Regions from separate parts of the Priestia sp. AB genome, predicted to be linked through region 1. Evidence: a T-box and tRNA genes for the amino acid it is inferred to sense, from the RefSeq annotation. Region 1 holds a T-box; the other holds one or more tRNA genes.

The links. A T-box is a leader RNA that pairs with one kind of tRNA and senses whether it is charged. The one in region 1 lies ahead of pheS (phenylalanine--tRNA ligase subunit alpha), so its partner is inferred to be a tRNA-Phe.
Region 2: it has a tRNA-Phe gene. The T-box ahead of pheS (phenylalanine--tRNA ligase subunit alpha) is inferred to sense a tRNA for this amino acid. The anticodon was not compared.

The regions. Positions count from the first base shown of each region.
Region 1 is NZ_JAQMYN010000001.1:156,317-172,655, forward strand. It holds gene POF52_RS00775 (M42 family metallopeptidase) at 1-805, shown strand, start outside; gene sspI (small acid-soluble spore protein SspI) at 862-1,068, opposite strand; gene POF52_RS00785 (TrmH family RNA methyltransferase) at 1,209-1,973, shown strand; T-box leader at 2,022-2,257, shown strand; gene pheS (phenylalanine--tRNA ligase subunit alpha) at 2,312-3,346, shown strand; gene pheT (phenylalanine--tRNA ligase subunit beta) at 3,360-5,774, shown strand; gene rnhC (ribonuclease HIII) at 5,808-6,725, opposite strand; gene zapA (cell division protein ZapA) at 6,866-7,126, shown strand; gene POF52_RS00810 (CvpA family protein) at 7,123-7,680, shown strand; gene polX (DNA polymerase/3'-5' exonuclease PolX) at 7,879-9,591, shown strand; gene POF52_RS00820 (endonuclease MutS2) at 9,611-11,974, shown strand; gene POF52_RS00825 (DUF350 domain-containing protein) at 12,156-12,563, shown strand; gene POF52_RS00830 (5-methyltetrahydropteroyltriglutamate--homocysteine S-methyltransferase) at 12,715-13,821, opposite strand; gene POF52_RS00835 (AMP-binding protein) at 14,033-15,730, shown strand; gene POF52_RS00840 (TetR/AcrR family transcriptional regulator) at 15,843-16,339, shown strand, end outside.
Region 2 is NZ_JAQMYN010000006.1:28,310-44,648, reverse strand. It holds gene POF52_RS18515 (sensor histidine kinase) at 1-391, shown strand, start outside; gene POF52_RS18510 (PepSY domain-containing protein) at 432-1,274, opposite strand; gene POF52_RS18505 (PhoX family protein) at 1,650-3,548, shown strand; gene POF52_RS18500 (tRNA dihydrouridine synthase) at 3,958-4,956, shown strand; gene rlmH (23S rRNA (pseudouridine(1915)-N(3))-methyltransferase RlmH) at 5,126-5,605, opposite strand; gene POF52_RS18490 (CxxH/CxxC protein) at 5,689-5,847, opposite strand; gene POF52_RS18485 (S1C family serine protease) at 5,921-7,153, opposite strand; gene POF52_RS18480 (MBL fold metallo-hydrolase) at 7,211-8,005, opposite strand; gene POF52_RS18475 (two-component system regulatory protein YycI) at 8,024-8,803, opposite strand; gene POF52_RS18470 (YycH family regulatory protein) at 8,790-10,157, opposite strand; gene walK (cell wall metabolism sensor histidine kinase WalK) at 10,148-12,055, opposite strand; gene yycF (response regulator YycF) at 12,062-12,769, opposite strand; tRNA gene POF52_RS18455 (tRNA-Phe) at 13,032-13,104, opposite strand; tRNA gene POF52_RS18450 (tRNA-Asp) at 13,109-13,184, opposite strand; tRNA gene POF52_RS18445 (tRNA-Glu) at 13,211-13,282, opposite strand; tRNA gene POF52_RS18440 (tRNA-Lys) at 13,298-13,370, opposite strand; gene POF52_RS18435 (adenylosuccinate synthase) at 13,539-14,825, opposite strand; gene dnaB (replicative DNA helicase) at 15,013-16,339, opposite strand, start outside.

The DNA.
Region 1 (16,339 bases):
GTCTCAAGTGATGCTTGCTCAACGCGTAACCATCGTTACATCTAAAGGAGAGGTAACGGGGATTATTGGCTCAAAGCCTCCTCATATCCTGCCTCCAGAAGTTCGTAAAAAGCCAGTTGACATTAAAGATATGTTCATCGATATTGGTGCCTCTAGCAGAGAAGAAGTAGCGGAGTGGGGAGTGAAACCTGGTGATCAGGTTGTGCCTTATTTCGAATTTACGGTTATGAACAACGAAAAGATGCTGCTAGCGAAAGCCTGGGATAACCGTATCGGCTGTGCAATCGCTATCGATGTATTAAAAGCTTTAAAAAATGAAACACATGAAAATGTTGTGTATGGTGTAGGAACGGTGCAAGAAGAAGTTGGACTTCGAGGTGCAAAAACATCCGCTAACTTTATTGAACCGGATATTGCATTTGCTGTTGATGTCGGCATCGCTGGAGATACACCTGGTGTTTCTGATAAAGAAGCATCTTCTAAGATGGGAGAGGGTCCGCAAATCATTTTATATGATGCTTCCATGGTTTCTCATAAAGGACTTCGAGATACAGTGGTAGATGTGGCAGATGAATTAAATATTCCATATCAATTTGATGCAATCGCTGGAGGCGGTACGGACTCAGGTTCTATCCATATTTCAGCTAACGGGGTGCCAGCACTTTCAATTACGATCGCAACTCGTTATATCCATTCTCATGCAGCGATGCTTCATCGTGATGATTATGAAAATGCAGTTAAATTAATTGCGGAAGTAATTAAACGCTTAGACCGAAATACGGTAAACGCAATTACGTATAATTAAAAAAAGCTCATTCTCCTAGGAGAATGAGCTTTTTGCTGTACATAGGACAAGGCTATTTATTTTAAACCGTTTTCAAGCGTTGTCAGAATTTCTTCTTTTTCTGATTCTGGAGACTTTTCCCAAAGCACCTCAAATAAAACACCAAGTCCAGGGAGCATTTTTTCCTCGCCGCTTTGAATAGCGTCAGAAATTGTAGCTTCAAGCTCTTCTTTTGAGTTTCCTGAAACGTTTGCAATAACAGCATTTCGTAAATTAAGATCCATCATTTTCACCTCAGCTATCGTAAAGTTACCAATAGTTTTTGTTTTCTTTGCGATTTCTATGTACAATAAAGTGAAACTTATCTAATGATTATTGAGCAAAATGTAATCGAACTATTTATTTTTATATAGATAAAGGAGTTATGTTTGTGAAACAAATTGATTCAGTTAAAAATCCGCAGGTAAAAGCGTGGAAAAAGCTGCATAATAAAAAAGACCGTGATAAGCAGGGCCTTTTTATGGTAGAAGGCTTTCATTTAGTCGAAGAAGCTATCAAAAATAAGGATTGCGTAAAGGAACTAATTATACGCGAATCGATCGAAGTGCCAGCACAGTGGAACATAGACGGTATTGAAATAACCGTTGTCAACGAAGCAATAATCAAATTATTATCTGACACCGAAACACCTCAAGGAATTATCGCTGTGTGTTTTCAAACGAAGCATGCAGAAATCATTCATACAGCACAGAAAGTATTGCTTTTAGATGCGGTGCAAGATCCAGGTAACCTAGGTACGATTATTCGAACCGCTGATGCTGCCGGAGTGGACGCTATTATCGTTGGAGAGGGCAGCGTGGATGTGTACAACCCAAAAGTCGTTCGTTCAACGCAAGGAGCTATTTTTCATCTTCCAATTGTAAAAGGCGATTTACTCGAAATGATTTCACTGTTAAAAGAAAGAGGAATAGCAGTTTACGGCACGTCTCTACAAAATGGAAAGGTCTACTCATGCGTAAAACCTTCAAACGAATTTGCGCTGATTGTGGGAAATGAAGGAAACGGCGTGAGCGAGAAAGTACTGGAACAAACGGATCAGAATCTGTACATTCCCATCTATGGAAAGAGCGAGTCGCTAAATGTTGCCATCGCTTCTGGAATCTTACTTTATTATTTACGCGGAATGTAGTTGCATCGAGAACGTGTTTTCACTATAATAATACAATAGTTACATATGTAAAAAACGATGAAAGAGAGCAGTAGCTTATGTCCGTTTATGCAGGGAGAAAATGCCGCGACTGAAAGCATTTTTATAAATGTAATAAGTGAATTCACCTCTTGAGTTGACACTTAGACCATCTTACATAGATGTAAAGGTGTTCCGGAGATTCCGTTAACTTGAATGAAGTGAACTGTATACGTATGTGTATATAGTTAACAAGGGTGGTAACGCGACTAATCCTCGTCCCTTTTTTGGGAGGAGGTTTTTTTATTTGTCATTTTTTACGTTAAAAGGAGGAATAAGTGATGAAAGAACGTTTACAAGAACTTCAACAAGAAGCAATTGCAAAAGTCGAAGCAGCAAGTGCTTTAAAAGAATTAAACGACGTACGCGTAGCTTATTTAGGAAAGAAAGGCCCTATCACAGAAGTACTTCGCGGTATGGGAAAACTTTCAGCTGAAGAGCGTCCTGTAATGGGAGCACTTGCAAATGAAGTGCGTGAAGCTATTGCATCTAAAATTGAAGAAAAACAAACGGCGTTAGAAGCAGCTGAGGTAGAGCGTAAACTTGCTTCAGAAACAATCGACGTAACGCTGCCAGGACGCCCTGTTAAAGCAGGTACGCATCACCCGCTAACAAGCGTGGTTGAAGAAGTAGAAGATTTATTCTTAGGAATGGGCTATGAAGTAGCAGAAGGACCGGAAGTAGAGCAGGACTACTATAATTTCGAAGCGCTGAACTTGCCAAAAGGTCACCCAGCACGTGATATGCAAGATACGTTCTATATTACGGAAGAAACGCTTCTTCGTACGCATACATCAACTGTTCAAGCTCGTGTTATGAACAAGAATGAAGGCAAAGGACCTGTTAAAATTATCTGCCCGGGTAAAGTGTACCGCCGCGATGACGATGATGCTACGCATTCTCATCAATTCATGCAAATTGAAGGTCTTGTAGTAGACGAAAACATTCGTATGAGCGATTTAAAAGGCACGCTTGAAGTATTTGTGAAAAAGATGTTCGGTGCAGACCGTGAAATTCGTCTTCGTCCAAGTTTCTTCCCATTCACTGAGCCGTCTGTAGAAGTAGACGTATCGTGTGCAAAATGTGGAGGTAAAGGCTGTAATGTATGTAAACAAACAGGCTGGATTGAAATTTTAGGAGCCGGTATGGTTCATCCAAATGTTCTTGAAATGGCTGGATACGATTCAACTAAATATCGTGGTTTTGCTTTTGGAATCGGTGTAGAGCGTATTGCTATGTTAAAACACGGCGTGGATGATATTCGTCATTTCTATACAAATGATGTTCGTTTCTTAGATCAATTTAAACAAGTATAAAGGAGGGACTACGATGTTTGTATCTTATCGTTGGTTACAAGAGTATGTTGACTTATCAGGCGTAAGGGCAGAAGAGTTAGCAGATAAAATCACAAAAAGTGGAATTGAAGTTGAAGGTGTAGAAAACTTAAATAAAGGCATCAGCGGAGTGATAATTGGTCACGTTGTAGAACGTGAACAGCATCCGAATGCTGATAAATTAAGCCGCTGTCAAGTAGATCTTGGCGGAGGAGAAATCGTTCAAATCGTGTGCGGAGCACCGAACGTGGCACAAGGTCAAAAAGTAGCGGTTGCAAAAGTGGGAGCTGTACTTCCAGGTAACTTTAAAATCAAGCGTGCTAAGCTTCGCGGTGAAGAATCGAACGGTATGATTTGTTCTCTTCAAGAGCTTGGCATTGAAAGCAAGCTTGTGGCAAAAGATTATCAAGAAGGTATCTTCGTGTTCCCAAGCGATGCTGAAGTAGGAGCAGATGCACTAGATGCATTAAACTTAAACGATGAAGTATTAGAACTAGGGCTAACACCAAACCGTTCAGACTGCTTAAGTATGTTAGGTGTAGCACATGAAGTGGCTGCTATTTTACGTCGTGAAGTGAAGTATCCGTCAGTAAACGTGCAAACGTCTGATGAGCAAGCAGCTGATTATATTTCCGTTAAAGTAGAGGCAAAAGAAGACAATCCGCTTTACGTAGCGCGCGTTGTGAAAAACGTAAAAATTGCTCCGTCACCATTATGGATGCAAACGCGTTTAATGGCAGCTGGTATTCGACCTCATAACAACGTTGTTGATATTACCAACTATATTTTGCTTGAATACGGCCAGCCGTTGCATGCTTTTGACTATGATCGTCTTGGTTCAAAAGAAATTGTTGTACGTCACGCGTCAGAAGGCGAAAAGTTTGTAACACTTGATGATCAAGAGCGCGTATTAAAAGACAATCAGCTTGTCATTACAAACGGCAGTGAGCCGGTAGCTCTTGCAGGTGTAATGGGCGGAGCGAACTCCGAAGTAAAAGACGATACGGTAAATGTTCTCATTGAATCAGCTTACTTCAAAGGCTTAACGGTTCGCCAAGCTTCAAAAGACCACGGTCTTCGCAGTGAGGCAAGCGCTCGTTTTGAAAAAGGAATTGATCCTAACCGTACGCGTGTAGCTGCTGACCGCGCAGCAGAATTAATGGCTGAATACGCTTCAGGTGAAGTGGTAAGCGGTACTGTAGAAGTAGATACACTAACTGTGGAACCTGCTGTTGTAGCTGTGTCACTTGGACGTATTAACGATGTGCTTGGTACAGAGCTATCAATGGAAGAAGTACAAGACATTATGGACCGTCTTCAATTTGAAAACAAAGTGGAAGACGAAAACCTTGTTGTAACAGTGCCAACTCGTAGAGGCGATATTACAATTGAAGAAGATATCGTCGAGGAAGTAGCGCGTATGTATGGCTATGACAACCTTCCTACAACGCTTCCTGTGACAGTGGCAACTCCAGGAAAACTAACAGAGTATCAGCTTGGACGCCGTAAAGTTCGCCGTTTCTTAGAAGGTGCGGGATTAGCACAAACAACAACATATTCGCTAACGAGCGCTGAAAAAGCTACTCAGTTTGCACTAAATGCAACAAGTACGATTGGTTTAGCAATGCCGATGAGTGAAGATCGCAGTATCCTTCGTCAAAGCTTAGTGCCTCATTTGCTAGAAGCAGTGAAGCATAATAATGCTCGTCAGTCGGATTCTATTGCGCTATACGAAACAGGCTCAGTGTTCTTATCTAAAGGTGAAGGAGAATTACCGGATGAGCAGGAGCGCGTAGCTGGTGCAATCACGGGTCTATGGCATGCTCACGGCTGGCAAGGTGAAAAGAAAGTCGTTGATTTCTATGTGATTAAAGGTGTACTAGAAGGGTTATTTGCACAGCTTGGTTTGGAGAAACGAATCTCATATGCTCCCGTTAAAAAAGACGGTATGCACCCTGGACGTACAGCGGCTGTATGGTTAGATGAAAAAGAAATTGGATACGTAGGTCAAGTTCATCCTGTTGCTCAGAAACAGTATGGTCTTCGTGAAACATACGTATTTGAATTACACCTTCAAGAGCTATTAGCTGCAGATGTCGAAGAAGTTCGTTATTCAGCTATTCCAAGATTCCCATCTATTACACGTGATATTGCACTTGTGGTAGATAAAAACGTTCTTGCAGGAGAAGTTCAGCGCGTCATCTATACGACGGGCGGAGAACTTTTAAAAGACGTGACGGTATTTGATCTATATGAAGGCGAGCGTATGGAAGAAGGCAAGAAATCTGTAGCTTTCTCTTTACGTTACTTAGATCCTGAACGTACATTAACAGATGAAGAAGTAGCAAAAGCACATGGTGCAGTGTTAGAAGCTGTAGAAAAAGAATTTGGTGCAACGCTTCGTTCATAAGAATAAGAAAAGAGATGTGGATTTCCACATCTCTTATTTTTTAGCTAATTTTAAAGCTTTTTCTGTATTAGCAAAATGAATTTTAGCTAAAGAGTTCAGCGCATTGACGCCATGTTTCTTAATAATTTTAGCAGCAGCGATATCAACTTGTGCGCCAGCTCCGCGAGGAATAACCATCCCGGTCTTTTCCGTCAGCAAATCCATTTGTTTTAAAAATGCGTATCTGGCAATAATGGAAGCAGCAGCTACAGATAAATGAACGCTTTCTCCTTTTGTACTGAAAAAGACATTTTCTTTGATAATCTCTTTTTCCTTTACCACGTGTTTATAATAGGTGTTTTTTTCGACAAACTGGTCAATTAAAATGGCATCGGGTTTTTCAGGATCCATTTTTTTTAACACGTTGGATAAAGCTTTGTTGTGCAACAGAGCTTTCATTTTACCTTGTGACATGCCTTTTTCTTGAAATGCATTATACTTTTCGTTATGTAAAACAAGCAAACTATAGGGAATAAACGAAACAAGCTGCTTGGCAATTTCAATAATTTTAGCATCCGTTAACTCTTTTGAATCTCGTACTCCTAATTCTTTTAACAAAGGAAGCTGCTCTTTTTGAACATAGGCAGCAACTACGGTCATAGGACCAAAATAATCTCCCGTCCCTACCTCGTCAGAACCGATGACCGATAGTGAGCTGAAGTTTGATGGGAGGTGTGAGACAGGAGCCTTTTTCGCAGCATCTAAAGAGCTTCCCCACTTAGCCGCTTCTGTTTCAGCTTCTTTTCCTTGAAAAAGTATTTTTCCAGAGCGGTACGCAGTGATAGAACAGCCGGGAGTTTTAGCCGAAAAAATACTTCCCTGCGGTAGTTTAGGCTGCAGATAGGGTGTGTAATGAAGCTTCATTTTAGCTATTTGATCAGCTGATACCTTAATAACAGCATGTGAAATAATGCTTCACTCCTTTCGGGGTATTTTAGTTTACTTTATAAGCACTATCCCTTATGATAGCTTAAATATAGATATGTTTCCATTGAAGTCTTCTTCGTGGTATGATAGGGATTAGGATTTTTCGTGGAACGGAGGATTTTCTCGTGTCAAGACAAGATAAAACACGTGCGACAGTTGACATCTTTGGTCAGCAGTACAGCATCGTCGGTAGCGAAAGTACAAGCCATATTCGACTTGTCGCCTCTATAGTGGATGAAAAAATGCGTGAAATCAGTACTAAAAACCCTTCTTTAGATATCAATAAATTAGCAGTATTAACAGCTGTGAATGCTGTACACGAATATATAAAACTGAAAGAAGACTATGAGAGACTTGAACAAAAACTTTATGGAAAAGAGGAATGACTGAGTCAATGCTTAATATCATTTTAATTATATTGCTTCTTTTAGGCTTTGTAACAGGTCTTAAAAGAGGATTTATTTTGCAGCTCATTCATATTGTCAGTTTTGCGGTTTCGTTTATCGTCGCTTATATGTTTAGTGGAGATTTGGCAAGCCGACTTCGCTTGTTGATTCCGTTTCCGGACAATATTCAGCAGCAAAGTGTCGCATCGTTTGTATTTGATTCTGGAACGATAGAAGACGCTTTTTATCGAATGATTGCATTTGCGATTTTATTTTTTGCTACTCACATTGTACTTCGCCTTGCAGGCTCTGTTTTAACGGCTTTAACCGAACTGCCAATTCTGCGCCAGTTAAATAAATGGGGCGGAGGTGCACTTGGATTCGTTGAAGTGTACATCATCGTTTTTATTTTGTTATACATTGGAGCCGTGATTCCTGTAAGTGAAATTCAAACGCCAATTCAACAGTCTTCAATTGCAATCAATATCGTACAAAATACTCCATACTTATCGTCTGCGATTCAAGATTTGTGGACTCAGTATGGTGTAATGTAATGAAATTACAATAGCTTGTTGAGAGGGTGTGTCGAAAGTGTCATAATACTTTTGAGATACCCTCTTTTTTTATCGCAGTCTAATCTGCGGTTTTCACGAGGATAAAAGTATGTCTAGATGAAAATTTGAGAGAGTAAATATGTCACTCATCATGTTTTTGAAAGTTTCGTTATTATGATAATAGGCTGGTGAAAAGAGATGAATAAAAAGGATATTATTAAATTGTTAGAAACAATTGCTACATATATGGAATTAAAGGGAGATAACCCTTTTAAAATTTCCGCTTTTCGAAAAGCAGCTGCAGCGCTAGAAACGGACGAAAGAACGCTGACGGAGATTGAGGATTTTACCAAGCTCCAAGGGATTGGAAAAGGAACGGCTGCAGTCATTACAGAGTATATGGAAACAAATGAGTCAAGCGTATTAGAAGAACTAAAGCAAGAAGTTCCTGAAGGACTTATTCCTTTGCTTAAGCTGCCGGGGCTTGGAGGTAAAAAAATCGCTAAATTATATAAAGAGCTAGATATTCGAGATATGGAATCACTGCATCAGGCCTGTATGGAAAATCGAGTGCAGGGACTAAGCGGTTTTGGTAAAAAGACAGAAGAAAAAATTATCGCTGCTATTGAAGAGTTTGGGAAGCGTCCTGATCGTTTGCCTCTTGCTTTTATGCTTCCAATAGCGAAAGAAATTTTAGAAGCCCTTAAACAGATGCATAGCATTGAGCGTTTTTCTCAAGCAGGGAGCATTCGCCGCATGAGGGAAACCGTAAAAGATCTTGATTTTATTATTTCAACAGCTGAGCCTCATGCTGTCCGTGAACAGCTAGTATCGCTGCCAAATGTGAAGGATATCATTGCAAATGGAGATACAAAAGTATCGGTAACGTTAGCCTATGAGTACGATGTGTCTGTGGATTTTCGTCTTGTAGAAGATAAAGCGTTTGCCACAACGCTTCACCATTTTACAGGATCAAAAGATCATAATGTGCGTATGCGTCAATTAGCAAAAGAACGCGGTGAAAAAATTAGCGAGTATGGCGTTGAAAATGCGGAGACAGGCGAAGTTATGACTTTTGAGTCTGAACAAGCATTCTATGAACATTTTGGGCTGTCTTTTATTCCGCCGGAACTTCGTGAAGATGGAACGGAAGTAGATGCATTTATAAAGCCTCAAACGCTTGTGACCTACGGTGCCGTAAAAGGTGATTTGCATATGCACTCCACGTGGAGCGACGGGGCGTATTCGATTGAAGAAATGGCGGAAGCATGTCGCGCGCGAGGCTATGAATACATGGCGATTACAGACCATTCTCAGTATTTAAAAGTAGCTAACGGTCTAACGCCTGAACGCATTCGTAAACAGCGTGAAGAAATTAATCGTTTAAACGCACAGTTCGATGATTTTACAATACTAGCAGGAATTGAAATGGATATTTTGCCTGATGCAACACTTGATTATGATGATGAAATGCTAGCTGAACTAGATTTTGTTATTGCGTCCATTCACTCTAGTTTTTCGCAATCACGCGAAGAAATTATGAATCGCTTAAAGCAAGCGTTAAACAATGTTCATGTAGATTTAATCGCTCATCCGACGGGTCGTTTGATTGGTCGCCGCAACGGATATGATGTAGATATTGATATGCTGATTGAATTAGCTAAAGAAACAAAAACGGCTCTTGAACTAAACGCGAATCCAAACCGTTTAGATCTAGCTGCTGAGCACATAAAAAAGGCCCAAGAGGCAGGAGTTAAAATTGCTATTAATACAGATGCTCACAATCTAGACATGCTAGAGCATATGGAAATTGGAATATCTACTGGAATTAAAGGCTGGCTTAAACCAGAAACGGTATTAAATACGTATAGTCTCAAAGAATTAACCGCCTTTTTAAATCGACATAAATAAGCAACAGGAGGAATCAGTTTTGCAATCACGTATTTTTCATGTACTAGAGTTTAATAAAGTTAAGGAACAGCTTCAAAAAAAAGTAGCTTCTTCTTTAGGCCGAGAAAAAGTAGCGAATTTGATTCCCTCGACTCAGTATGAAGAAGTAGTCAAATGGCAGGAAGCAACAGATGAAGCTACAACCGTGCTGCGATTGCGCGGCAACGTACCGCTAGGGGGCATTTTTGACGTTCGACCTAGCGTGAAGCGCGCTGAAATTGGGGGAACGCTAAGCTCTAATGAACTTCTTGATGTAGCAAGCACTATTTATGCTGCAAGACAAGTCAAGCAATTTATCGAGCAAGTAGTGGAAGACGAAGATTTACAGCTTCCAATTATAACTGAACATATCGAAAAACTAATGCCTCTTCCTGAGGTAGAACAAACAATTAAAATGAGTATTGATGAGAATGGCACAGTGCTAGACGGTGCAAGCGACCAGCTAAGAGGCATTCGTCAAAAACTTCGCTCAACGGAGTCTCGTATTCGAGAAAAGCTAGAGAGCCTTATTCGCTCCTCGTCTGCTCAAAAAATGTTGTCAGATGCAATTGTTACCATTCGAAACGAACGTTTTGTTATTCCTGTTAAGCAAGAATATCGCAGTGCGTATGGAGGCATTGTGCACGATCAATCTTCATCCGGAGCAACTTTATTTATTGAGCCTCAGGCGATTGTGACGTTAAACAATGAGCTTCAAGAAGCAAAAGTAAAAGAAAAACAAGAAATTGAGCGTATTCTCATTGCTTTAACCGTTCAGGTAGCGGAAGTGGCAAATGAACTCCGTCAAAACGTTTATCTGTTAGGTGAGCTGGACTTCATGTTTGCTAAAGGGCGCTATAGCCATGAGCTAAAAGCTTCAAAACCTAAAATGAACGATCGAGGCTATATTAAGTTAGTGAAGGCAAAACATCCTCTTATTGCACAGGAAGATGTCGTTGCGAATGATATTGAGCTAGGTGATCAATATACGTCCATCGTTATTACAGGGCCAAATACCGGCGGTAAAACCGTAACGTTAAAAACACTTGGATTATTTACGTTAATGGCTCAAGCAGGTTTGCAGATTCCTGCGCTGGATGGATCGGAAATGGCTGTGTTTAAACACGTATTTGCTGATATTGGAGATGAGCAGTCGATTGAACAAAGTTTGAGTACCTTTTCATCTCATATGGTCAACATTGTAGATATTTTACAAAAAGTAGATCACGAAAGTCTGGTCTTGTTCGATGAATTGGGAGCAGGAACGGATCCTCAAGAAGGTGCAGCGCTTGCGATTTCGATTTTAGATCAAGTATATGAAAGCGGCGCTCGCGTAGTTGCGACTACTCACTATCCTGAATTAAAAGCGTACGGCTATAATCGTGAAGGAGTGGTCAATGCTAGCGTAGAGTTCGATATTGAAACATTGAGCCCTACTTACAAGCTGCTGATTGGTGTACCGGGCCGAAGCAATGCTTTTGAGATTTCAAAACGTTTAGGTTTAAGTGCTGAAGTAATTGAACGTGCCAAAGGCTATATTGGCTCAGAAACAAATAAAGTAGAAAATATGATTGCCTCTCTTGAAGATAGCCGCCGTCAATCTGAACACGAGCTAGAAGAAGCTGAAGAACTAAGAAAAGAGGCTCAGAAGCTTCATAAAGAATTACAGAGTCAGATTATTGAGTTTAATGAAAAACGAGATAAGCTGTACGAAAAAGCTGAAGAAAAAGCTCAAGCCACAGTTAAAGCAGCATCTGAAGAAGCAGAGAAAATCATTAGCGATTTGCGTAAAATGAGTCAAAAAAATCATGCGCTTGTAAAAGAGCATGAATTGATTGAGGCGCGTAAGCGTCTAGAAGATGCAGTTCCAACTCTTGAAAAAAGTAAAAAGAAACCGGCTGTGCCGAAAAAACAAGAGCGCACTCTTCAAGCTGGAGATGAAGTGAAAGTCTTAAGCTGGGGACAAAAAGGAACGCTTGTGGAACGAGTAAGCAATAATGAATGGCAAGTACAAATGGGAATTATGAAAATGAAGGTGAAAGAAAAAGACCTCGAATATATCAGTTCTCCAAAACCTGTAGAAACGAAGCCGCTTGCTACGGTAAAAGGAAAAGATTATCATGTAAATCTAGAACTGGATTTAAGAGGAGAGCGCTATGAAAATGCGCTGATTCGAGTTGAAAAATATATTGATGATGCTTTATTAGCCAATTATCCGCGCGTTTCGATTATCCACGGTAAAGGAACTGGAGCTCTTCGTAAAGGTGTACAGGAATATTTGAAAAATCATCGTTCTGTCAAAAATATTCGTTTCGGAGAAGCTTCTGAAGGAGGTTCTGGCGTTACGGTTGTGGAATTTAAATAAAAGAACGCTGAAATAAAGGTGTCAGTCGATGCGCTGAACAAGCATATATGAAGATAGAAAATCCGACATGGCTCATGGACTATGCTGGGTTTTCTATCTCTTTTAAGAACGATACAAGTAAAGGAAAGAGACCTGTCAGTTCATTGCGTGGAGCGTAATATAAATTAGGAGTGATGCAAAAATGAGGGATTTTTGGAAAGACCCGTATATTGAATCCGCCGCTTATTACAGCGTGGTTGTCTTGAGCATTGTCGTCTTTCTTGTTGTGTTTGAGCTCGTTACTAAGTATAAGAATTGGGAAGAGATTCAAAAAGGAAATATGGCTGTTGCGATGGCAACAGGTGGGAAAATATTTGGATTAGCTAATATTTTTCGCTATTCGATTGAGCATAACGACAACTTGTTAAGAATGCTAGGATGGGGAATATATGGATTCGTTCTTTTACTAGTCAGCTATTTTATTTTCGAATTTTTGACGCCAAAATTTCGAATCGATGACGAAATTGAACAAGATAACAGAGCCGTTGGGTTTATTTCACTTGTTATTTCAATCGGTATGTCCTATGTAATAGGAGCCGGGATAGGATAGGAGAGAGTCATGGAGAAGTTAGCTAATATTTTACTCGTTTTATGCGGAGTGTTTATGCTTATTGGTCTTATCTATTTATCTATATAGCTTTTCCTAACATCATGATGACAGCAAAAAAGCTGACCTTAAAGCAGGTCAGCTTTTTTAATGATTACTTCCATACGTCTTCAGAAATTGAAATCACGTGCTTTACTTTATCCCACTGCTGTTCTTCAGTTAGTAAATTTCCTTCTTCTGTAGAAGCAAATCCGCACTGGGGACTTAAACAGATTTGATCAAGAGAAACAAATTCTGCTGCTTCAGCAATTCGTTTTTTCACTGCTTCAGGATCTTCTAAATCTCCAAATTTTGATGTGATAAGACCAAGGACAATATGAAGATCATCTCGCTTTACATGTCGAAGAGGTTCGAATCCTCCTGAGCGTTCATCATCAAATTCTAAAAATAGTCCATCTACGTTTAACTGACTGAAAATAGCTTTGGACGCATTTTCATATCCCCCGCTTGCTGTATAAGTGGACTGGAAATTCCCTCTGCAAATATGCATTGTAATGACCATATCATCTGGCTTATGCGCAATGGATTCATTGATCGCATCTGTAAAACGTTTCAGTAATTCTTGGGGCGTGAAACCTTTTGACGCGATTTGTTCTTGTCCTTTTTCTGAGAAAAAGACTGCCCACGCAGTATCATCTAACTGTAAATAGCGGCATCCGGCATCATAAAATGCTTGAATGGCTTTTTGATATGTTTTAACTAAATCAGCAAAAAATACATCCGTATCCGAGTAAGCAGACTCTTCAATATGACCTCTGAAAAACAGCATATTAGGACTTGGAATGGTGAACTTAGCTACGTGTTCTTTTCCAGCAGCTTGATGAAGAAATTTATAATCTTCAATCATAGGATGATGATTAAAATCTAGTTTTCCAGTCACTTTTATACCGTGAGCTTTTGTTTGGACTCCGTGAAACTGAATTCCCGTCTCTGCTTCGTAAAGTTCTACGCCAACAAGCTCTGACAGAAAATCAAAGTGCCACCACGCGCGGCGAAACTCACCGTCTGTGACGGCTTTTAATCCAATTTGTTTTTGCTTTTCTACGAGTTTACGAATTTCTTCATCTTCAATTGCTCGAAGCTGTTTCTTTGTCATTTCCCCGTTTTCCACTTGTAATCGTGCTTGTTTGATACGCTCGGGACGCAAAAAGCTTCCAACGTGATCTGCTTTGAACGGTCCTTTAGTCAATGTTGTTGTCAATTCATACAGCTCCTTAAAAAAATCTAATTTTTATTATATACAAAAAATTCGGATAATGTACAGGGGTAAATCCAATTTTTATTTATTACGCTGCAGGATGAAAGAGTGATTAAGTAGGAAAGAGAACATTCAATAACGATTGCATCTAAAAAAAGAATGAACTATAATTTTAATTAGAAAATTCTAATTTTTTATTTTTTTGAGGGAGAGGATGCGTGTGGAATCCACCGAAAAGATATGGCTTTCTCAATATCCGGATGAAATACCTGATAGGCTTCATTATGAACAAAAAAATTTAGCACAGCTTTTTGAAGAAGCAGTTCAAAAGGATCCTAAAAAAAGCGCAATCTATTTTCTAGGGAAAAAAATGACGTTTTCCCAGCTGCATCAAGATTCTCTGAAGCTGTCATCTTACCTTATTGAACTGGGATTAAAAAGAGGGGATAGAGTAGCCATTATGCTTCCAAATTGCCCTCAAGCTGTCATTTCCTTTTATGCTGTTCTTCTTGCCGGAGGAGTAGTCGTTCAAACAAACCCTTTGTATACGGAAAGAGAGTTAGAGTATCAGCTTAATGATTCAGAAGCGACCATGATTATTGCACTCGATTTGCTATATCCGCGTGTAGTTAAAATGAAAGCGTTAACAAAGATAAAGCACGTAGTTATCACCTCCATTCAAGATTATCTCCCATTTCCCAAAAACATAATCTATCCATTTATTCAGCGCAAGCAGCAGAAGATAAGTGTGGATGTGAGTCATACGGAGACTACTCATTTATTTAAACGTATTATAAATGAATCCTCTCCCGCAGTATGTAACGCTGAGGGAATTTCAGACGAAGATATCGCCATTTTACAATACACCGGGGGAACAACAGGTTTTCCAAAAGGAGTCATGCTTACTCATAAAAACTTGGTAGCCAATGCAACAATGTGTTCACATTGGTTATACCGCTGCAGGCATGGAGAAGAAAAAGTACTTGGAATTATTCCATTTTTTCATGTGTATGGTTTAACAACGGTTCTTGTTTTATCAGTTTTGCAAAACTATGAGATGGTTCTTCTGCCTAAATTTGATGCAAAAACGACGCTCAAAACCATCCATAAGCAGCAGCCTACTTTATTTCCAGGTGCTCCGACGATTTACATTGCATTATTAAACCATCCTGATTTAGCAAAATACAACTTATCTTCTATTGATTCATGTATGAGCGGTTCGGCTCCACTTCCTGTGGAAGTGCAGGAGCAGTTTGAAAAGCTCACCGGAGGTAAATTAGTGGAAGGATATGGATTAACGGAAACCTCTCCTGTTACTCATGCTAATTTTCTTTGGAAAGAGAGAATACCAGGAAGCATTGGGGTGCCTTGGCCAGACACAGATGCCAAAATTCTCTCGTTTGAAACAGGTAAAGAAGCTGCTGTAAGCGAAGTAGGAGAAATTGCGGTTAAAGGTCCTCAGGTAATGAAAGGATATTGGAAGCAGCCTGAAGAAACGGAGGCTGTTATGCGAGACGGATGGTTGCTAACAGGTGATGTTGGCTATATGGATGATAAAGGTTATTTTTATGTAGTAGATCGGAAGAAAGATATTATTATTGCCGGGGGATATAATATCTATCCTCGAGAAGTTGAAGAAGTATTATATGAGCATGAAAAAATTCAAGAAGCTGTAGTGGTGGGTGTTCCTGACCCATATAGAGGAGAAACGGTGAAGGCTTACATTGTATTAAAAAATGGTGTAAGATGTACTGAAGAAGAGTTAAATGAGTTTTCTAGAAAGTATTTAGCTGCTTATAAAGTTCCGCGCCTTTATGAATTTCGAAATGAGCTTCCCAAAACAGCGGTCGGTAAGATTCTGCGACGAGCGCTGATTGATGAAGAAAATGAAAAGCATAAAAAGGCGACGTAATCGATCGTCGCCTTTGATTTTTTTACTGAAACATAATTGACAGATACTTGCGGTTTCTTTATTATAAAGATATGAATGAATAATCATTCATATTTTAAAGGAGCGTATAAGATTGAGAAGAAATAAGCCAAAGTATAAACAGATTATCGATGCAGCTGTAGTAGTAATAGCAGAAAACGGATACCACAATGCTCAGGTTTCTAAAATTGCTAAGCAGGCTGGAGTTGCAGACGGTACGATATATTTATATTTTAAAAACAAAGAAGATGTCTTGATTTCCTTATTTCAAGAGAAGATGGGACAATTTGTAGAAAAAATTTATGAAGAACTGGCGGGAATTGAAACCGCGGCAGAAAAACTTCATGTGTTAATTGACAAACATTTTTCGTTTCTAGCGGAGGATCATCATTTAGCTACAGTGACACAGCTCGAACTGCGTCAATCGAACAAAGATTTAAGATTGAAAATTAACGATGTATTAAAAGATTATCTGACTCTCATTGATTCTATTTTGCAGACAGGAATCGAAACGGGTGAATTTTCTGAAAATATAGATATTCGTCTTGCGCGACAGATGATTTTTGGAACGATTGATGAAACTGTCACAAC
Region 2 (16,339 bases), on a different contig from region 1:
GGGGAACAGAAAGGTTTTATTCGACTTCCCAAGCCGTTTACCATCCGAAGTTAACAAAGATCAATTTAAACAAGTTGTTTTAAACTTATTTTCCAACGCCGTACAGCATACAAATCCAACTACAGGAGTTATTCAAGTGGTAGGAAAAATAAATGAGGAAGAACTTTCGTTAATAATACAAGATAACGGTCATGGTATTCCTCAAGAACACCTTCCTCATTTATTTGAGCGATTTTACAAAGCTGATGCTTCACGCTCTCGGGCATACGGAGGAGCAGGTTTAGGTTTGGCTATCAGCGCATCTATTATAGAATTGCACGGGGGAAAAATACGTGTAAAAAGCAAATTGAATGTAGGAACTGCTTTTGAAATTTTATTGCCCTTAACGTAAAAAAGACGATTGCTTTACAGCAATCGTCTTTTTTGTCAAATCAGCACACTTTTCCTGTTTGAGGACTGATTTTTACAGTATGTTGTACGTTGTCTGTTCCTTTAATGACAAACGTGTATGCTTGTTCACTGAATGAGACAGATTGAACTGTTCCTTTGTGCTGTTGAAGAGCAGCTTGTTTAGCTTGTTCTTGTGTAAACTTTATAACTTCGACTTTCATTAGTTTTCCAGTTTCAGCGTTTACTTTCACATGGTGATCTTTGTTATCTTTTCCGTGGATCAAAAATGTATATACATCATTTGCATATGAACTTGATTGAATCGTTCCGCTGCAATTTTTTAGTGCAATTGTTTGAACCTGTGCTTTTGTAAGTGTAGCGCTTTGAATTTGAATCACTTTTCCACTTTGTGCATTCACTTTCACGTGGTGATCACGGCTATCTTTTCCGTGAATTAAGAACGTATATACTCCATCGTTGAAGCTTACCGACTTAACCGTTCCTCCACAATTTTTCAACGCTACTGCTTGTGCCTCACTTCGAGAAAAAGATAGTTTTTCAACCTTTACCACTTTTCCGCTGTGTGCATTTACTTTCACATGATGATCTTGATTATCTTGTCCGTGAATTAAAAACGTATAGGCGTTATTTTCAAAAGAAACTGTTTGAACCGTTCCTCCGCAGTTCTTTAAGGCAACTGCTTTTGCTTGAGCTTGCGTATACGTTGCCGCTTCGGTATGAGCCGACGCTTTTGTTGAAGTAATGTGCTGGCCGTCTGAAGCAAATGCGCTTGTCATTGAACCAAGAGCGATAGCTGTTCCAATTGTGGCACCTCCCACGACTTTTGCTACTACTGCTTTTCCTGCTAATACTTTTCCAATCATGATTATACCTCCGCGTAATTTCCAATGTATTTACAGCACAAGCTAAAGTTTTTAGCAGCGGTCATTTATCAAAATAGCGCTATTGGAGCAACGTTTTTTCTGCTAAAATACCTTTCACTTTTGCTGTACAAGCCAAAGCGCTTTTTGTCTTGTCGCCTTTAGCTATGGGTTTATTGTAAGAGCGGAACATGAATTCACTGTGAAGCCCAGCTGAATGCTATCTGAACAAATTCTGAAAGATAGCTGAATAATTTCTGTCATGTAAATGTTCACCGTTTTTAACAACAGCTCAACAAATCCAGCGCTTCTCTTTATATTTCCTCAACAATCAAATGATTTAATAAGTGTATGAATACAATTTGGAGGTTATCAACCATGAAAAAACGAGTATCTCTTGGACTATCTCTCACTCTTTTAGCTTCTAGCGCCGCTTCTGCTTTTGCAGCAGAACATCACCCAGTTCAACATCCAAAACAAATCAAAAGCGTCGAGTTTCAGCCAATGAAAGCACCTACTACGATTGAAAATATGATTAAAACGTATACAGAGGCATCTGTAAAAGTAACGTATAAAGATGGAAGCGTTGAAGAAACGCCGCTTAACTATAATCAGCTCTTTCTTTCAAAAGATAAAATTGTCGATAATAAAGGGGAATTAATCGCCGCAGGTACACCGATCGATGCAAACGGGGATCCGATTATTGACCGAAGCGTTCCTGATAAGCCATCACCGTACGTATCAGATGCACCGGATTCAAACAGCTTTATCACCATCAACGGTAAGTCTTATATTATTTCACATTATGAATATGAATCTGTTAATAATGCTGGAAAAGAGATTTCCGGTCTTCCTGCTTCAATGACGCTTACACAAGTTGACCGAGATGATAAAACAGGAAAACTAACCGTCAACCATGCTAAAAAAATTGATTTTTCTAATGTAAATGGTTTATGGACGCCGTGTAATGGCTCTACAACGGATTGGGGTACTCACCTTGGTTCAGAAGAATATGAGCCTGATGCACGTGCTTTTGAAGACCCTTCATCCAGCTCTTATAAAGACGTCACGAACTTCGTTAAGCTTTATTTCGGCGACATGTCAAAAGCAAATCCTTACTACTACGGCTGGATTCCAGAAATTTCAGTGGATGAAAGCGGCAATGCGTCCGTCGTAAAACATTACAGCACAGGTCGTTTTTCACACGAAATGATGCAGGTACTTCCAGATAACAAAACCGCTCTTTTTGGAGACGATGGGTCTAATACCATGATGTTTATGTATGTAGCAGATAAAGAAAAAGACTTCTCAGCAGGAACTCTTTATGCGGCAAAGTTTAAACAAACGAGCACAGAAAATGGAGGTAAAGGCGACCTTCAGTGGATTAAGCTTGGCCATGCAACAGACAATGAAGTGAAAACAATAATTGACAAAGGCACAAAATTTAGTGATATTTTTGAAACAGCTGACCAGCCTACAAAAGGATTTAAAGCAGTCAAAACCGCCGCAAGTAAAAAAGTTGAATATTTAAAAGTAAAGCCTGGCATGGAAAAAGCAGCTGCCTTTTTAGAATCACGCCGATACGGTGCAATTTTAGGTGCAACATCTGAATTCAACAAGATGGAAGGACTAACGGTTAACAAAAAAGACAAAAAAGCGTATATGGCTATTTCTTACCAAAATAGTGCCATGCTAAAAGAATCTGGTGCTGTACAAGATGATATTCAGCTTCCAAAACTAGAGTCTGGTGTGACCTACCAGCTGAACTTAGGATCGCATCAAAAAGACCAAGCAAAAGGCAAGATTAACAGTCGCTACGTACCTGCAAGCATGGAAGGGCTACTGATTGGACAAGACCTAGAAAAAGCAGATGCATACGGTAATAAAGCGGATCCAAATAAAGTTGCCAACCCTGATAACCTTACGTATTCAAATGACTTAAATACACTCTTTATCGGAGAAGACAGCTCACTGCACACAAACAACTTCGTATGGGCTTATAATGTAAAAACAAAAAAACTATCACGCATTCTTTCAGTTCCAGTGGGAGCAGAAGCAACAGGACTTCGTGCAGTAGAAAACATTAAAAACTCTCGCTACGTACTAAGCAACTATCAGCACCCGGGCGAGGACATCAGCAACAAAAACATTACCGCTGTTGATAAAAAAGAGCTAGCTAATGCAATGAAAGAAAGCATTGGCATTCAAGAAACAGGTGGTGTCGGATACATTTCTGGACTGCCTTCTAAGGACGGCGCTCCTTACAAAAAGCATTAATACGTAATAAAGCCACGTCTGTTGTACAGTGACAGACGTGGCTTTTTATATAGTCGAAGTTACTTATAAAATCGTTTATCGTAATCATAATTATAGTGAATACTTTATAATATCCTTGGAGAAAGTACCTACACACGAACCAAATGCTTTAGGATATTTATTCGCAGGTATCCGTTACATACCTTCAGGCTCGCTTTTAATTGCTTACACTCCACTAATACTAGATATAAAAGTTGTTTCAATAAGTATTTCCAGCAAAACAAAACCACTCGTTCCCTTGCACTTTTCGTTCCATACCATTAAAGTATATATTGGTTGAAGTTTATACTGGCATTCAGCCTGATAAAAGAAATTACACTTTTTAATTTTGGGAATATGTTTTCCCTAAAAGAAAGGGTTTAGATATAAGATGAAAGATAATTTTTGGCATGAGTTGCCGCGTCCGTTTTTTATTTTAGCACCGATGGAAGCTGTGACGGATGTCGTTTTTCGCCATGTTGTGACTGAAGCAGCACGACCTGACGTATTTTTTACAGAGTTTACGAATACGGAAAGCTACTGCCATCCGAAAGGAAAAGATAGCGTAAAAGGACGTTTGACGTTTACAGACGATGAACAGCCAATCGTTGCGCACATTTGGGGAGACAAGCCTGAGTACTTCCGTCAAATGAGTATCGGCATGGCCGAAATGGGCTTTCGCGGCATTGATATTAATATGGGCTGTCCTGTGCAGAACGTTGCAGGAAACGGAAAAGGTTCTGGTCTGATTCGCCGTCCAGATACTGCGGCTGAGATTATCCAGGCAGCCAAAGCTGGAGGGCTTCCAGTAAGCGTAAAGACTCGTCTTGGCTATACGCAAGTTGATGAGTGGTACGACTGGCTGAAGCACATTTTAGAACAGGATATCGTGAACCTTTCTATTCACCTTCGTACGAAAAAAGAAATGAGCGATGTTGACGCGCACTGGGAGTTAATTCCGGAGATTAAGAAACTTCGTGACGAAATTGCGCCTCATACGCTACTAACAATTAACGGTGATATTCCTGACCGCCAGAAAGGTCTGGAACTTGCAGAGAAGTACGGCGTTGATGGAATCATGATTGGACGCGGAATTTTCCATAATCCGTTTGCGTTTGAAAAAGAAAAGAAAGAGCACACAAGCGAAGAGCTATTAGAACTTCTTCGCCTGCAGCTAGATCTTCATGATAAGTATTCTGAAGAATTAGAGCCGCGTCCTTTCAAACCGCTTCGACGCTTTTTCAAAATTTACGTTCGCGGATTCCGCGGTGCAAGTGAATTAAGAAATCTACTCATGAGCACGGAAACAACTGACGAGGTGCGTGCGTTGCTTGATGAGTTTAAAGACAGAGCTGGAGTGAAAGAAGACGAAGGTTTTTCTGTTTCTTAAATAAGATCTCGTTTGCTTAAACTCAATTGTTCTAACATTTTATCGGAGAGAAGAACCTCTTGTTCTTTTTTATAGACGTGTGCTATTTATCCACATATGATAAAAGCTGAGGCAGAAGGTTTTACATTTCCTTCTGCCTCAGCTTTTAATGAAAAGATATCCACACGTTCTATTTATGATAAGGTTCATTTCGAATAATACGAAAAGCTCGGTAAATCTGTTCTACTAATACTAGGCGCATAAGCTGATGAGGAAACGTCATCTTTGAAAAAGAAAGGGCTGCGTTTGAGCGTTTCATTACTTCGCTGCTTAAACCAAGCGACCCGCCAATGACAAATGCTATTTTGCTTTTTCCGTAGGTAGCTAATGAATCAATTTCTTTTGCGAGTTCCTCGGAAGATTTTTGTTTTCCGTTAATAGCTAATGCGATCACGTAAGTATCGTCCGAGATTTTCGCTAAGATGCGCTCCCCTTCCTTTTGTTTTACCTGTTCCATTTCAGATTCACTTAAGTTTTCTGGCGCTTTTTCATCTGCAAGCTCAATAATTTCTACTTTTGCATAGCTTGATAAACGCTTTAAATATTCTTGAATGCCTTGTTTTAAGTATTTTTCTTTTAGCTTTCCAATGGTTATAATAGAGATATTCACAGGCTATTCTCCTCTCCTTTATCTCTTATCCACAGATATTATCCACATATCCACATGTTATATCCACATTTTGTATAAGAATATTAGTTCCCTACTACATATACAGCTTCATTGTCACAATATTCACAGCTTTTTTTGTCAGTGGAATTTTCTATTTTTTCAAAAACCGGCGCTAACTCAATCTCATCTACCATTACATCCAGCGCTAGTTCTGTATGTTCTAAACAGCAATATATCTTCATGTATTTATCTTCCTTTCTCTATTCTTTTCATTAAAAAACCACAGGAGTTTATCCCCTGTGGATAACTTTTCTTTCACTTCATTTGACGCGTTAATTTTACTTCTGTGGATTTCTTTTTGCCATCGCGATAGAACGTTACGTTCATTTTATCGCCAATTTCTTTTTCAATGTAGAGGTGTTTGCGAAGTGTCGCAATGTCCCTTACTTTGCTGTGATCTAACTCAACAATCACATCATATTCCTTTAATCCGGCTTTAGCGGCTGGCGAACCTGGCTCGACTTTTAGAACAGCGACTCCGTTTACTACATCATGCGGTAACTTAAGGGTTTCTTTTAAATGATACCCTGATACCTCACTTAATGATAGTGTACTAACTCCAAGATATGGACGTCTGACTTCACCATATCGTTCTAAGTCATTAATAATGGGCCTAGCCATGTTGATTGGAATCGCAAGACCGATGCCTTCTACTGCTTCTTGAGCAATTTTCATGGAATTAATACCGATCAATTCACCATCAATATTAACAAGAGCACCCCCGCTATTACCAGGGTTAATGGCGGCATCTGTTTGAATAACTTCTGATTGCCAATCAGGATTTCCATCGCCATTCAAATCTTGAGGAATGACACGGTTAATCCCTGAGACAACTCCTTGTGTAACGGAGCCAGAAAATTGAAGGCCTAGCGGGTTTCCGATAGCAATCACTGGTTCACCAGCTTTAAGCTTATCAGAATTTCCGAAGGTAGCCACTTTTGTCACGTGGCCTGCGTCAATTTCAAGAACTGCTAAGTCCATTAAATCATCGCTGCCAAGAATTTTAGCCGATACCCTTGTACCGTTACTGAAGCTCACTTCAATTTCGTTAGCGCCTTTAATGACATGATAGTTTGTCACAATATAAGCTTTGTTGCCTTGCTTTTTGTAAATAACACCTGAGCCTGTCCCGGCATCAGTTCGTTCATCATTCCAAAAGCTTTCAGAGTTCTGAATGTTTACAACTCCTACAACTGCTGCATTGACTTCAGAAACAGCTTTTGTGACGGCCGTAGTGACGTCAAGAGATACTGACTTTTGAATGGTAGAACCTGTTTGTTCATCTCCATTTTCATCATCCATCCATCCGTATGGCAAAATCCCGTTCCTCACCAAGGCTGGCATAAGAAGCAGTACAATAAGTGCACCTATAATTGCTCCAACCAGAGCAGAAGCGAAATATCCTCTGCGGCGTTTAGGCGGCCGACTATTTGGCTCTTGGCCTTCATCATAATGTTCCACACTATCACCGAACCCTTCATTTATCATCGTGAATGTCTGCATTCACGTACTAAATGAAGTTATTTTTCGCTTCCTTTCTAGAGACTATACATAAACAATATCAGTTGGTCTTTTTGGATCAGTATCACATAGGAGAATATTGTCCTCTACATTGATGTCTTTTTGTTGTAACACTTGTGCAACCGACATGCGGGCAATTTCCTTCATATTATTGTCTTGACTCAAATGCGCCAAATAAATGCGTTTGGTTTGATCTCCAATCACATCTGCCATTGCAAGCGCCGCATCTTCATTTGATACATGTCCCACGTCGCTTAGAATTCGTCTTTTAATGCTCCAAGGGTAGCGCCCCATTCTCAGCATTTCAACATCATGATTGCTTTCAAATACGTACATATCGCTATTTTTAATCGTACCTTTCATGCGGTCACTTACATAGCCGGTATCCGTAATAAGGGTTAATTTTTTAGACCCTTGATGAAAGACATAAAACATAGGCTCTGCGGCATCATGCGAAACGCCAAAAGACTCCACTTCCAATTGACCAAACGATTTCGTTTGGCCAATTTCAAAGTGAAACTTCTGTTCCGTATTAATGTTGCCGATCAAGCCATCCATTGCGTTCCACGTTTTTTCATTTGCGAAAATAGGGAGCTTATATTTACGTGCCAGAACACCTAGTCCTTTAATATGGTCACTATGTTCGTGAGTCACTAAAATTCCTGATAAATCCGGGATATTGCGATTTACTTGTTGAAAGAGAGCTTCCATTTGCTTTCCGCTCAGCCCTGCATCAACTAGTAAGGAATGTTCTCCATCACTTACTAAAATCGCATTTCCTGTGCTCCCACTCGCTAGCACGCTGAAATGCAGGCTCATTTATCTCACTCCAAATATTTATTTATTTCCTTTTTTAATGATCTGTCCTTCAAAGGCATTTACAAAATAACTCGTATCTCCATTTACAACGATGTGCCAAGTTGGTGCTAAAACTTGAGAATTTAGTAACGGCAGATCAAACGTATAGTACCCAAACTCTACTTTTGTTACAGAATCTTTCTTTTTCAATTCATCCTTCAAGAACAAATTTTCTAATGCTTTTAAAGGCGTTAAAACATCCTGCTCATCATCTAACGTTTTTACAGAACCTAGCATCGTTTGTTCATACGAAATAATTTCATCTTTGTCATTTAAGTGAGCAACGATCATACCATTTTCATTGTCAAAGATTTTATGCTTCTTATATTGTTGAAAGAATGTAACTGTTTTTTTCTCTTTGTTAACATTCCATAGCTCATAATCCTTACCTGAGATCACATACCGTTTTAGAAATTGACTTAGCTTTGCTTCGGGACTTTTTTCAGGTACTGAAAAAGGTTTGTCTAATACGCTTCGAATTGTTTTTTCCTCAAGCAGCGCTGCTTTTTGTTCTTTAAGCTTTTTTAAATCTTCATCTTTAAACAGTTTGCTTTTGGCATTTAACGACGAAGCTTCTTTCACATCTGTAGGCAAATGTTTATATTCAATGCCTTCACTCGTTAATTGTTCTTCAACGCTCGACTCTACAAATAGAGAATACTGATCTTCTTGATGAGTTTTAAAAATCTGATAGCCTAAGTAAATATTAAGAATCAAGAAAGTGAAAATAAAGATGGTTTTTGTTCTATTCCAATCCATCGTTATCGCCTCCTTCGGTCGGCGGTGCAATTCGATACCACTTGCTATTATAATAATAGAACCAAGAAGGAACGAGTTTGACAGAATTAGAATTAAACTCAACCGTCTTTTCACCGGTTTTCGGCTGCTGTGACACTTCTTCTAGCTGATAGCCTATTGAAATATCTTTTAACAGATTCGGGTCAAAGTTTTGGTGTTTTTCAATTAATTGAATCACCTTTTGAGATGACTGCAGCTTTTCTACACTGGAATCCTGTACTCTTACAAAACGATAAAGAGGACGACGGTAATTTAAAATCTCCGCATTTCCCCATCTCTGATATATTTCAGTCATGCCCTGATTGCTGTAAACTGGATAGTTATCTTTATAATAACGATAGCTAATTTCTTTTGTAATACGATTCCAGCTGTTGAACCTGTAATTAGATTCCGTCCAGCCTCCGTGGTCATTAACGAAGCTAAAGCTACGGTTTATTAAATTATAATCTTCCATTACTTCGGTCGTGGAATTTACAAGATTCACATATTCCATCACATCTGTCTTCGTATTAACATTAATCACTTTTGTACCTTCGGTGTAGACATCTCGGTTTGTAGACGTTTCTTTCCGTGCATAGTCTGGGTTGTTAAAAAGCGCTTCCTTATATTTTTCAATATCTAAATGCCTCATGCTCGTATAATAGACTTCACTATTCATCGTGATATTGTTTTCCGGAAGGAAGATATACCGATTTTTGTTTTCTTTATATACAAAGCTCGGGGCATACGTACGTTTCATTTTGTCTTCTAATTCTTTGATATCATCTTTGGCCAAATTCTTCACTGTAACCGAATAAATCTTTTTTTGCTCATAATTCACAAGATACACGCTCACGAAAAAGGAAGGTGTACGCTTAATTTTAATGAGTACACGGTCAAATGTTTGATTAGGCAAAGACGTTTGAGAAAATGAAAAAAGCTGTTGAAATGTTTTTAACGGTAGCGCGTCTGGATACAGCACTTCAATAGAATTACTTCCATGGACATAATTTAAAAATCCATCAGGAGAAATAGCATCCGAAACGTCCGTCACATTCGAAAATTTCCACTTTTTCATTTCATTTACCCATTTGTTTACATCATCTTCGTCGTGAGACATGTAGTGATTATCGTTTCGATGATAGAGAACTTCTGTTGGAAGAATATGATCTTCTATTTTACTTTTTGAACTCACTTCAACTTCCTGCAAATGTTGATTCTTTGAAATGACCTTATAAGAAGGCTGATACGTCCATATATGATACGTCATAATTAAACTGGAAGCGACGAGAACAACTAAGATGGCCGTTTTGATATGTTCATATCTCATTCCCATTCGTCATCATTCTCACTTTCAATTGGAAGAGTAAAGTAAATCGTTGTTCCTTTTCCTTCCTGACTATCTGCCCAAATACGTCCATCATGTGCTTCAATAATTTCCTTGGCAATAGCAAGCCCTAATCCTGTTCCGCCTAATTTACGCGTTCGTGCTTTATCTACACGATAGAAACGTTCGAAAATTTTAGCTAAATTTGATTTTGGAATTCCCATACCTTGGTCTTTAATGCTCACAACAATTTCATGCGTATGCTGAGCAATTGAAAATGTAATGATTCCGCCTTCAGGTGAATATTTTATTGCATTGGAAATAATGTTATCTAATACTTGTGTAATTTTATCTTGATCGATAGCGACATAGATTGCTTCAGTTGGCAAGTCGCGCACGAATGAAATACCTTGTTCAATTGTCATTTCAAAGCGATCAATGATGTAATGATAGAACTTCACAAAATTGATTGGGTCACGACTAAATCGGTAGTCTTGACTATCTAACTTAGATAATTGAAGCAAGTCGTTAACGAGACGAATCATTCGTTCTGTTTCCGTTTGCGTTACATTTAAAAACGTTGGAGCTAAGTCCTTATCTTGCCATGCTCCTTCTGCAAGCGCATCTAAATAACTGCGCATCGTTGTTAACGGCGTACGCAATTCATGTGAAACATTCGCTACAAATTCTCGGCGATCTTGATCAATTTTCTCCTGCTCTGTAATATCATGCAAGACAATGATAATCCCGTTAATAAAACCGGTCTCTTTTTGAATAGCGGAAATGGTAGCTCTTAAAATAAAGGGATCCGATTTTGTACTAAAGTCCAAAATTAATGACTCTTGATTAGCGAGCAAGCTCTCAAACGTATGCGTTTCTTCAAGATCTAATAGGGAAACAACTGGATCAGACAAAACCGTTTCACGTGAAACATTTAGCATAGCTGCAGCTGGATCATTAATTAAAATTACTCTTCCCTTTCGATCCGTCGCAATAACGCCGTCCGTCATATGAGCTAATACTGAACTAAGCTTACGGCGCTCCCCTTCTGTAGTTGCCTGTGCTTCTTGAAGCTTTCTTGTTAAGTTGTTGAATGTGAGAGCTAGCTGACCAATTTCATCATACCCGTATACCTTAGCTTTTCTCGTAAAATTCCCTTTGGCCATCTCAAGTGCTTGTTTTCTCATTTCAGACATTGGACGAGTAATCGTCTGAGCTAAAAACACGCCTAAAATAGCTGTAATAAAAAGAGCAATCACCGTACCTGCCTTAAAGATCTGATTGATATTACTCATTTGATCGTAAACAGGCTCCATGGAAGCTGTTAAGTAAATAGCACCTAAGATTTCTTCGCTAGACTGAATTTTTCCATTTTTATTGGTTGAATTTGATTGACTGGCACCTACTTTATCCTGTAAACGAATAGGCTGTATCATAACTCTGATTCGCTGTCCGCTTTGATCAACAAATACATTATCAGAGTTAGTTCCTGCTAACAACGCATTTGTAATCGCTAAATCATTAGTCTTTTTACCTATGATCTGTTGAGGATTTGAGTTCGATGTAGCAATGATTCTTCTATTTTGGTCAATGACTCTTACTTCAGAGATGTCATTCATATCATTTGAAGCTAAATTGGGTCTTGAAGCAAAATCTCGTAAAATAGTCTTTAAGTCTTCCTCAAGAGTGGGTGAATCATCATCACGATTTTTCACCATTTCTTGTCCAATGTTATACGTGAGCAAGTCTGTCCGCTCTTGAAGAGACGTTCGAAAGTTGTTAACTAATTCTTTTTCTAATTGTCGTGCAAAATAGACCCCAATAATTTGCATCGCAATTAAAATGAGCAGCACATAAATCAATACAAACTTTAAATGAATAGATTGCAGGAGCCTTACTTTCTTCATCTAAAATTACTCCTGCTCTGGGCTGCGTAAATAATAGCCTACTCCACGTCTTGTTACAATCCACATTGGATGGCTTGGATTATCTTCAATTTTTTCACGTAATCTTCGAACTGTTACATCTACCGTACGCACATCACCAAAATAGTCATAACCCCATACAGTTTGAAGCAAGTGTTCACGCGTCATGACTTGTCCAATGTGCTTCGCTAAATAATGCAGCAGCTCAAATTCACGGTGAGTCAGTTCAATCGTTTCTCCGCGCTTAGACACGATATAGGCATCTGGGTGAATAACAAGTGCTCCAATCGTAATTTCATTCGTTTCGCTTTCTTCCGTTGGAACAGCTACCTGCTGATGTCTACGTAAATTAGCTTTTACACGTGCTAATAATTCACGCGTACTAAACGGCTTAGTTACATAATCATCTGCACCTAATTCTAGACCTAAAACTTTGTCAATTTCAGAGTCTTTTGCTGTTAACATGATAATTGGCATATCATATTTTTTGCGCACTTCTCGGCAAACTTCCATTCCATCTTTCTGAGGAAGCATAATATCTAATAAAATCATTTCAGGCTGTACTTCTTCCACTTTTTCAAGTGCTTCTACGCCATCATAAGCACAAAATACTTCGTAACCTTCTTTTTGCAAATTAAACTTTAAAATATCTGCAATCGGCTTTTCGTCATCTACGACTAAAATACGTTTATCCATGATCATCGTTCTCCTTTATTAGTTGAAGCAAAATATAAAAGATAGTATTCATACTGTTTGAATACCGTAGTTTTATTATACTTGATAACCCTTGAAACGTCACAAGTTCATCCTCTACTATACATGAAGATATATGATTTTCAACCATCTCTAAATACAAAAGTAATATATTACCACAAAAGAGATACAAAGCAAATAACGTTTTCTTTTAAATGTAAATAAAAGAAAAAAGCATGACTTTAAATAAAGTCATGCTTTTTGATGGCTCGGGACGGAATCGAACCGCCGACACAAGGATTTTCAGTCCTTTGCTCTACCAACTGAGCTACCGAGCCAAAATGGCGGTCCCGACGGGAATCGAACCCGCGATCTCCTGCGTGACAGGCAGGCATGTTAACCGCTACACCACGGGACCTCAGTCTATATGCTATGTATTAAAAATGACCCGTACGGGATTCGAACCCGTGTTACCGCCGTGAAAGGGCGGTGTCTTAACCGCTTGACCAACGGGCCACGTTGTAACAAAAGTGAGCCATGAAGGACTCGAACCTTCGACCCTCTGATTAAAAGTCAGATGCTCTACCAACTGAGCTAATGGCTCATGTTATATCTCTTAGCGACGCTTATTATAATAACATGATATTTCATATGAATGCAATAGTTTTTTTAAAACTTTCTTTTTATTATTGAACTTTTTTAAAAAATCTTGTTAACAAAGCACCAATTATAAATAAAAAAGGTTAGCTCACGAGGAGCTAACCTTTTTTATTTAGCTATATACACCACGTAATACATTTGTTTGTGTACGATCTGGACCTACAGAGAAAATAGATAAAGGAATACCTGTTAATTGAGACACGCGCTCTAAGTAGTGGCGAGCGTTATCAGGTAACTCATCTAATGTTTTCACACCCGTAATATCTTCTGTCCAACCTGGAAGCTCTTCATATACAGGTTCGCACTCTGCAAGTGTTTTTAAGCTAGCAGGGAATTCTTCCATAACTTCCCCTTTATAACGATAAGCTACGCAAATCTTTAATGTCTCAATTCCCGTTAATACATCAATTGAGTTTAAAGATAAATCTGTGATTCCACTAACGCGACGAGCATGACGTACAACTACACTGTCGAACCAACCTACACGGCGAGGACGACCAGTTGTTGTACCATATTCACGTCCTACTTCACGGATTTGATCACCGATTTCGTTTGTTAATTCAGTTGGGAAAGGACCGTCACCAACACGAGTTGTATACGCTTTTGATACACCTACAACGTGTTTGATTTTAGATGGACCTACACCAGAACCAATTGTTACTCCACCCGCTACTGGGTTTGAAGATGTAACAAATGGATATGTTCCTTGATCGATATCTAACATAACACCTTGTGCGCCTTCGAATAGTACACGACGTCCTTCGTCTAACGCATCATTTAATACTACTGATGTATCAACAACATATTTTGCAACTTGTTGACCATACTCATAGTACTCATCTAAAATTTCTTCTAATGTAAAGCCTTCTACTTCATACATTTTTTCAAGAAGGCGATTCTTTTCAGCTAAGTTTTGTGTTAATTTTGCTTCAAATACTTCACGGTCTAGTAAATCGGCAATTCGAATACCAACACGTGCTGCTTTATCCATATAAGCTGGTCCAATACCTTTTTTCGTTGTACCAATCTTATTTTCACCTTTACGTTCTTCTTCAACTTCATCTAATTTTAAATGATATGGAAGAATCACATGAGCTCGGTTACTAATACGTAAGTTTTCTGTTGTTACACCGCGATCATGTAAGTATTTTAATTCTTGAACAAGCGCTTTTGGATCGACAACCATACCGTTTCCAATTACACACGTTTTGTCATTATAAAAAATACCTGAAGGAATTAAATGTAACTTATAAGTTTCACCATTAAACTTAATTGTGTGACCTGCATTGTTCCCACCTTGGTAACGTGCAATCACTTCTGCATTTTCTGATAGGAAGTCTGTAATCTTCCCTTTTCCTTCATCTCCCCATTGTGTTCCTACTACAACGACTGAAGACATATCTTAAGCACCTCCGCTTAGTAAGCAACAGCTCACTACGACATAATTTAACCATGGATAAGTGTATCAATTTATCACGCTAAAGTCAATTAAATCCGAACGATTTAACAAAATTTATTACAAATATATCGTATTTTGCGGAACGAATGCGATAACAATAAAATAAAACCTCTCATATTGAGAGGTTTTATGCACCAGGCGGCACTCCTGCGTCATCAAAGCGCCGCTCGAGATTAACGAATTTGTTGTACTCTTTTACGAAGGCAAGCTGTACGGTTCCAACTGGACCGTTACGCTGCTTGGCTATAATAATCTCGATAATATTTTGATTTTCTGTATCTTTTTCATAATAGTCTTCACGATATAAGAAAGCTACGATATCAGCATCCTGCTCAATACTTCCAGATTCACGGATATCAGACATCATTGGTCGCTTATCTTGTCTTTGCTCTACTCCACGGGAAAGCTGTGATAAGGCGATAACAGGAACTTCTAATTCACGAGCTAAAGCTTTTAACGCACGAGAAATTTCAGATACTTCCTGCTGTCGGTTTTCTCCGCTTCGTCCATTTCCTTGAATGAGCTGTAAGTAGTCAATTAAAATCATCCCAAGCCCGCCTTCTTGCTTCAAGCGACGACACTTAGAACGAATTTCACCTACTCGAATACCCGGTGTATCATCAATATAAATCCCCGCATTGGACAAAGATCCCATTGCCATCGTGAGCTTTCCCCAGTCATCGGCTGTAAGCGAGCCTGTACGCAGCCTTTGTGCATCAATATTTCCTTCGGCACACAGCATCCTCATAACAAGCTGCTGAGCACCCATCTCTAAACTGAAGATTGCTACGTTCTCATCCGTTTTCGTTGCAACGTTTTGCGCAATATTTAAGGCAAAAGCCGTTTTACCTACCGATGGACGGGCCGCTACAATGATTAAATCATTTCGCTGGAACCCTGCTGTCATTCTATCTAAATCACTAAACCCGGTTGGGATACCTGTAATGTCACCTTTTCGATTGTGAAGAACTTCGATATCATCGTACGTTTGTACAAGTACATCTTTGATATTTTGAAACACACCGCTGTTTTTACGCTGTGCTACTTCTAAAATGTTTTTTTCCGCTTCATTTAATAAAACTTCTACTTCGTCTTCCCTTGCATATCCTTCTGAAGCAATATGCGTTGCAGTACGAATTAGACGGCGTAAAATCGACTTTTCTTCTACGATTTTACCGTAATACTCTACGTTTGCAGCCGTTGGAACAGAGTTAGCTAAATCACTTAAATACGATACGCCGCCAACTTCTTCTAAGATTTTTTGATCAGCTAATTCAGACGTTACCGTTACCAAATCAACCGGTTCACCTTGGTCAGAAAGTTTCAGCATACATGTAAAGATTTTCTGGTGCGATGCCCGGTAAAAATCTTCAGGTATTAGCAGCTCAGATGCTAAGGTTAAAGAAGAAGGCTCTAAGAAAATGGCCCCTAATAGCGCTTGCTCTGCTTCAATA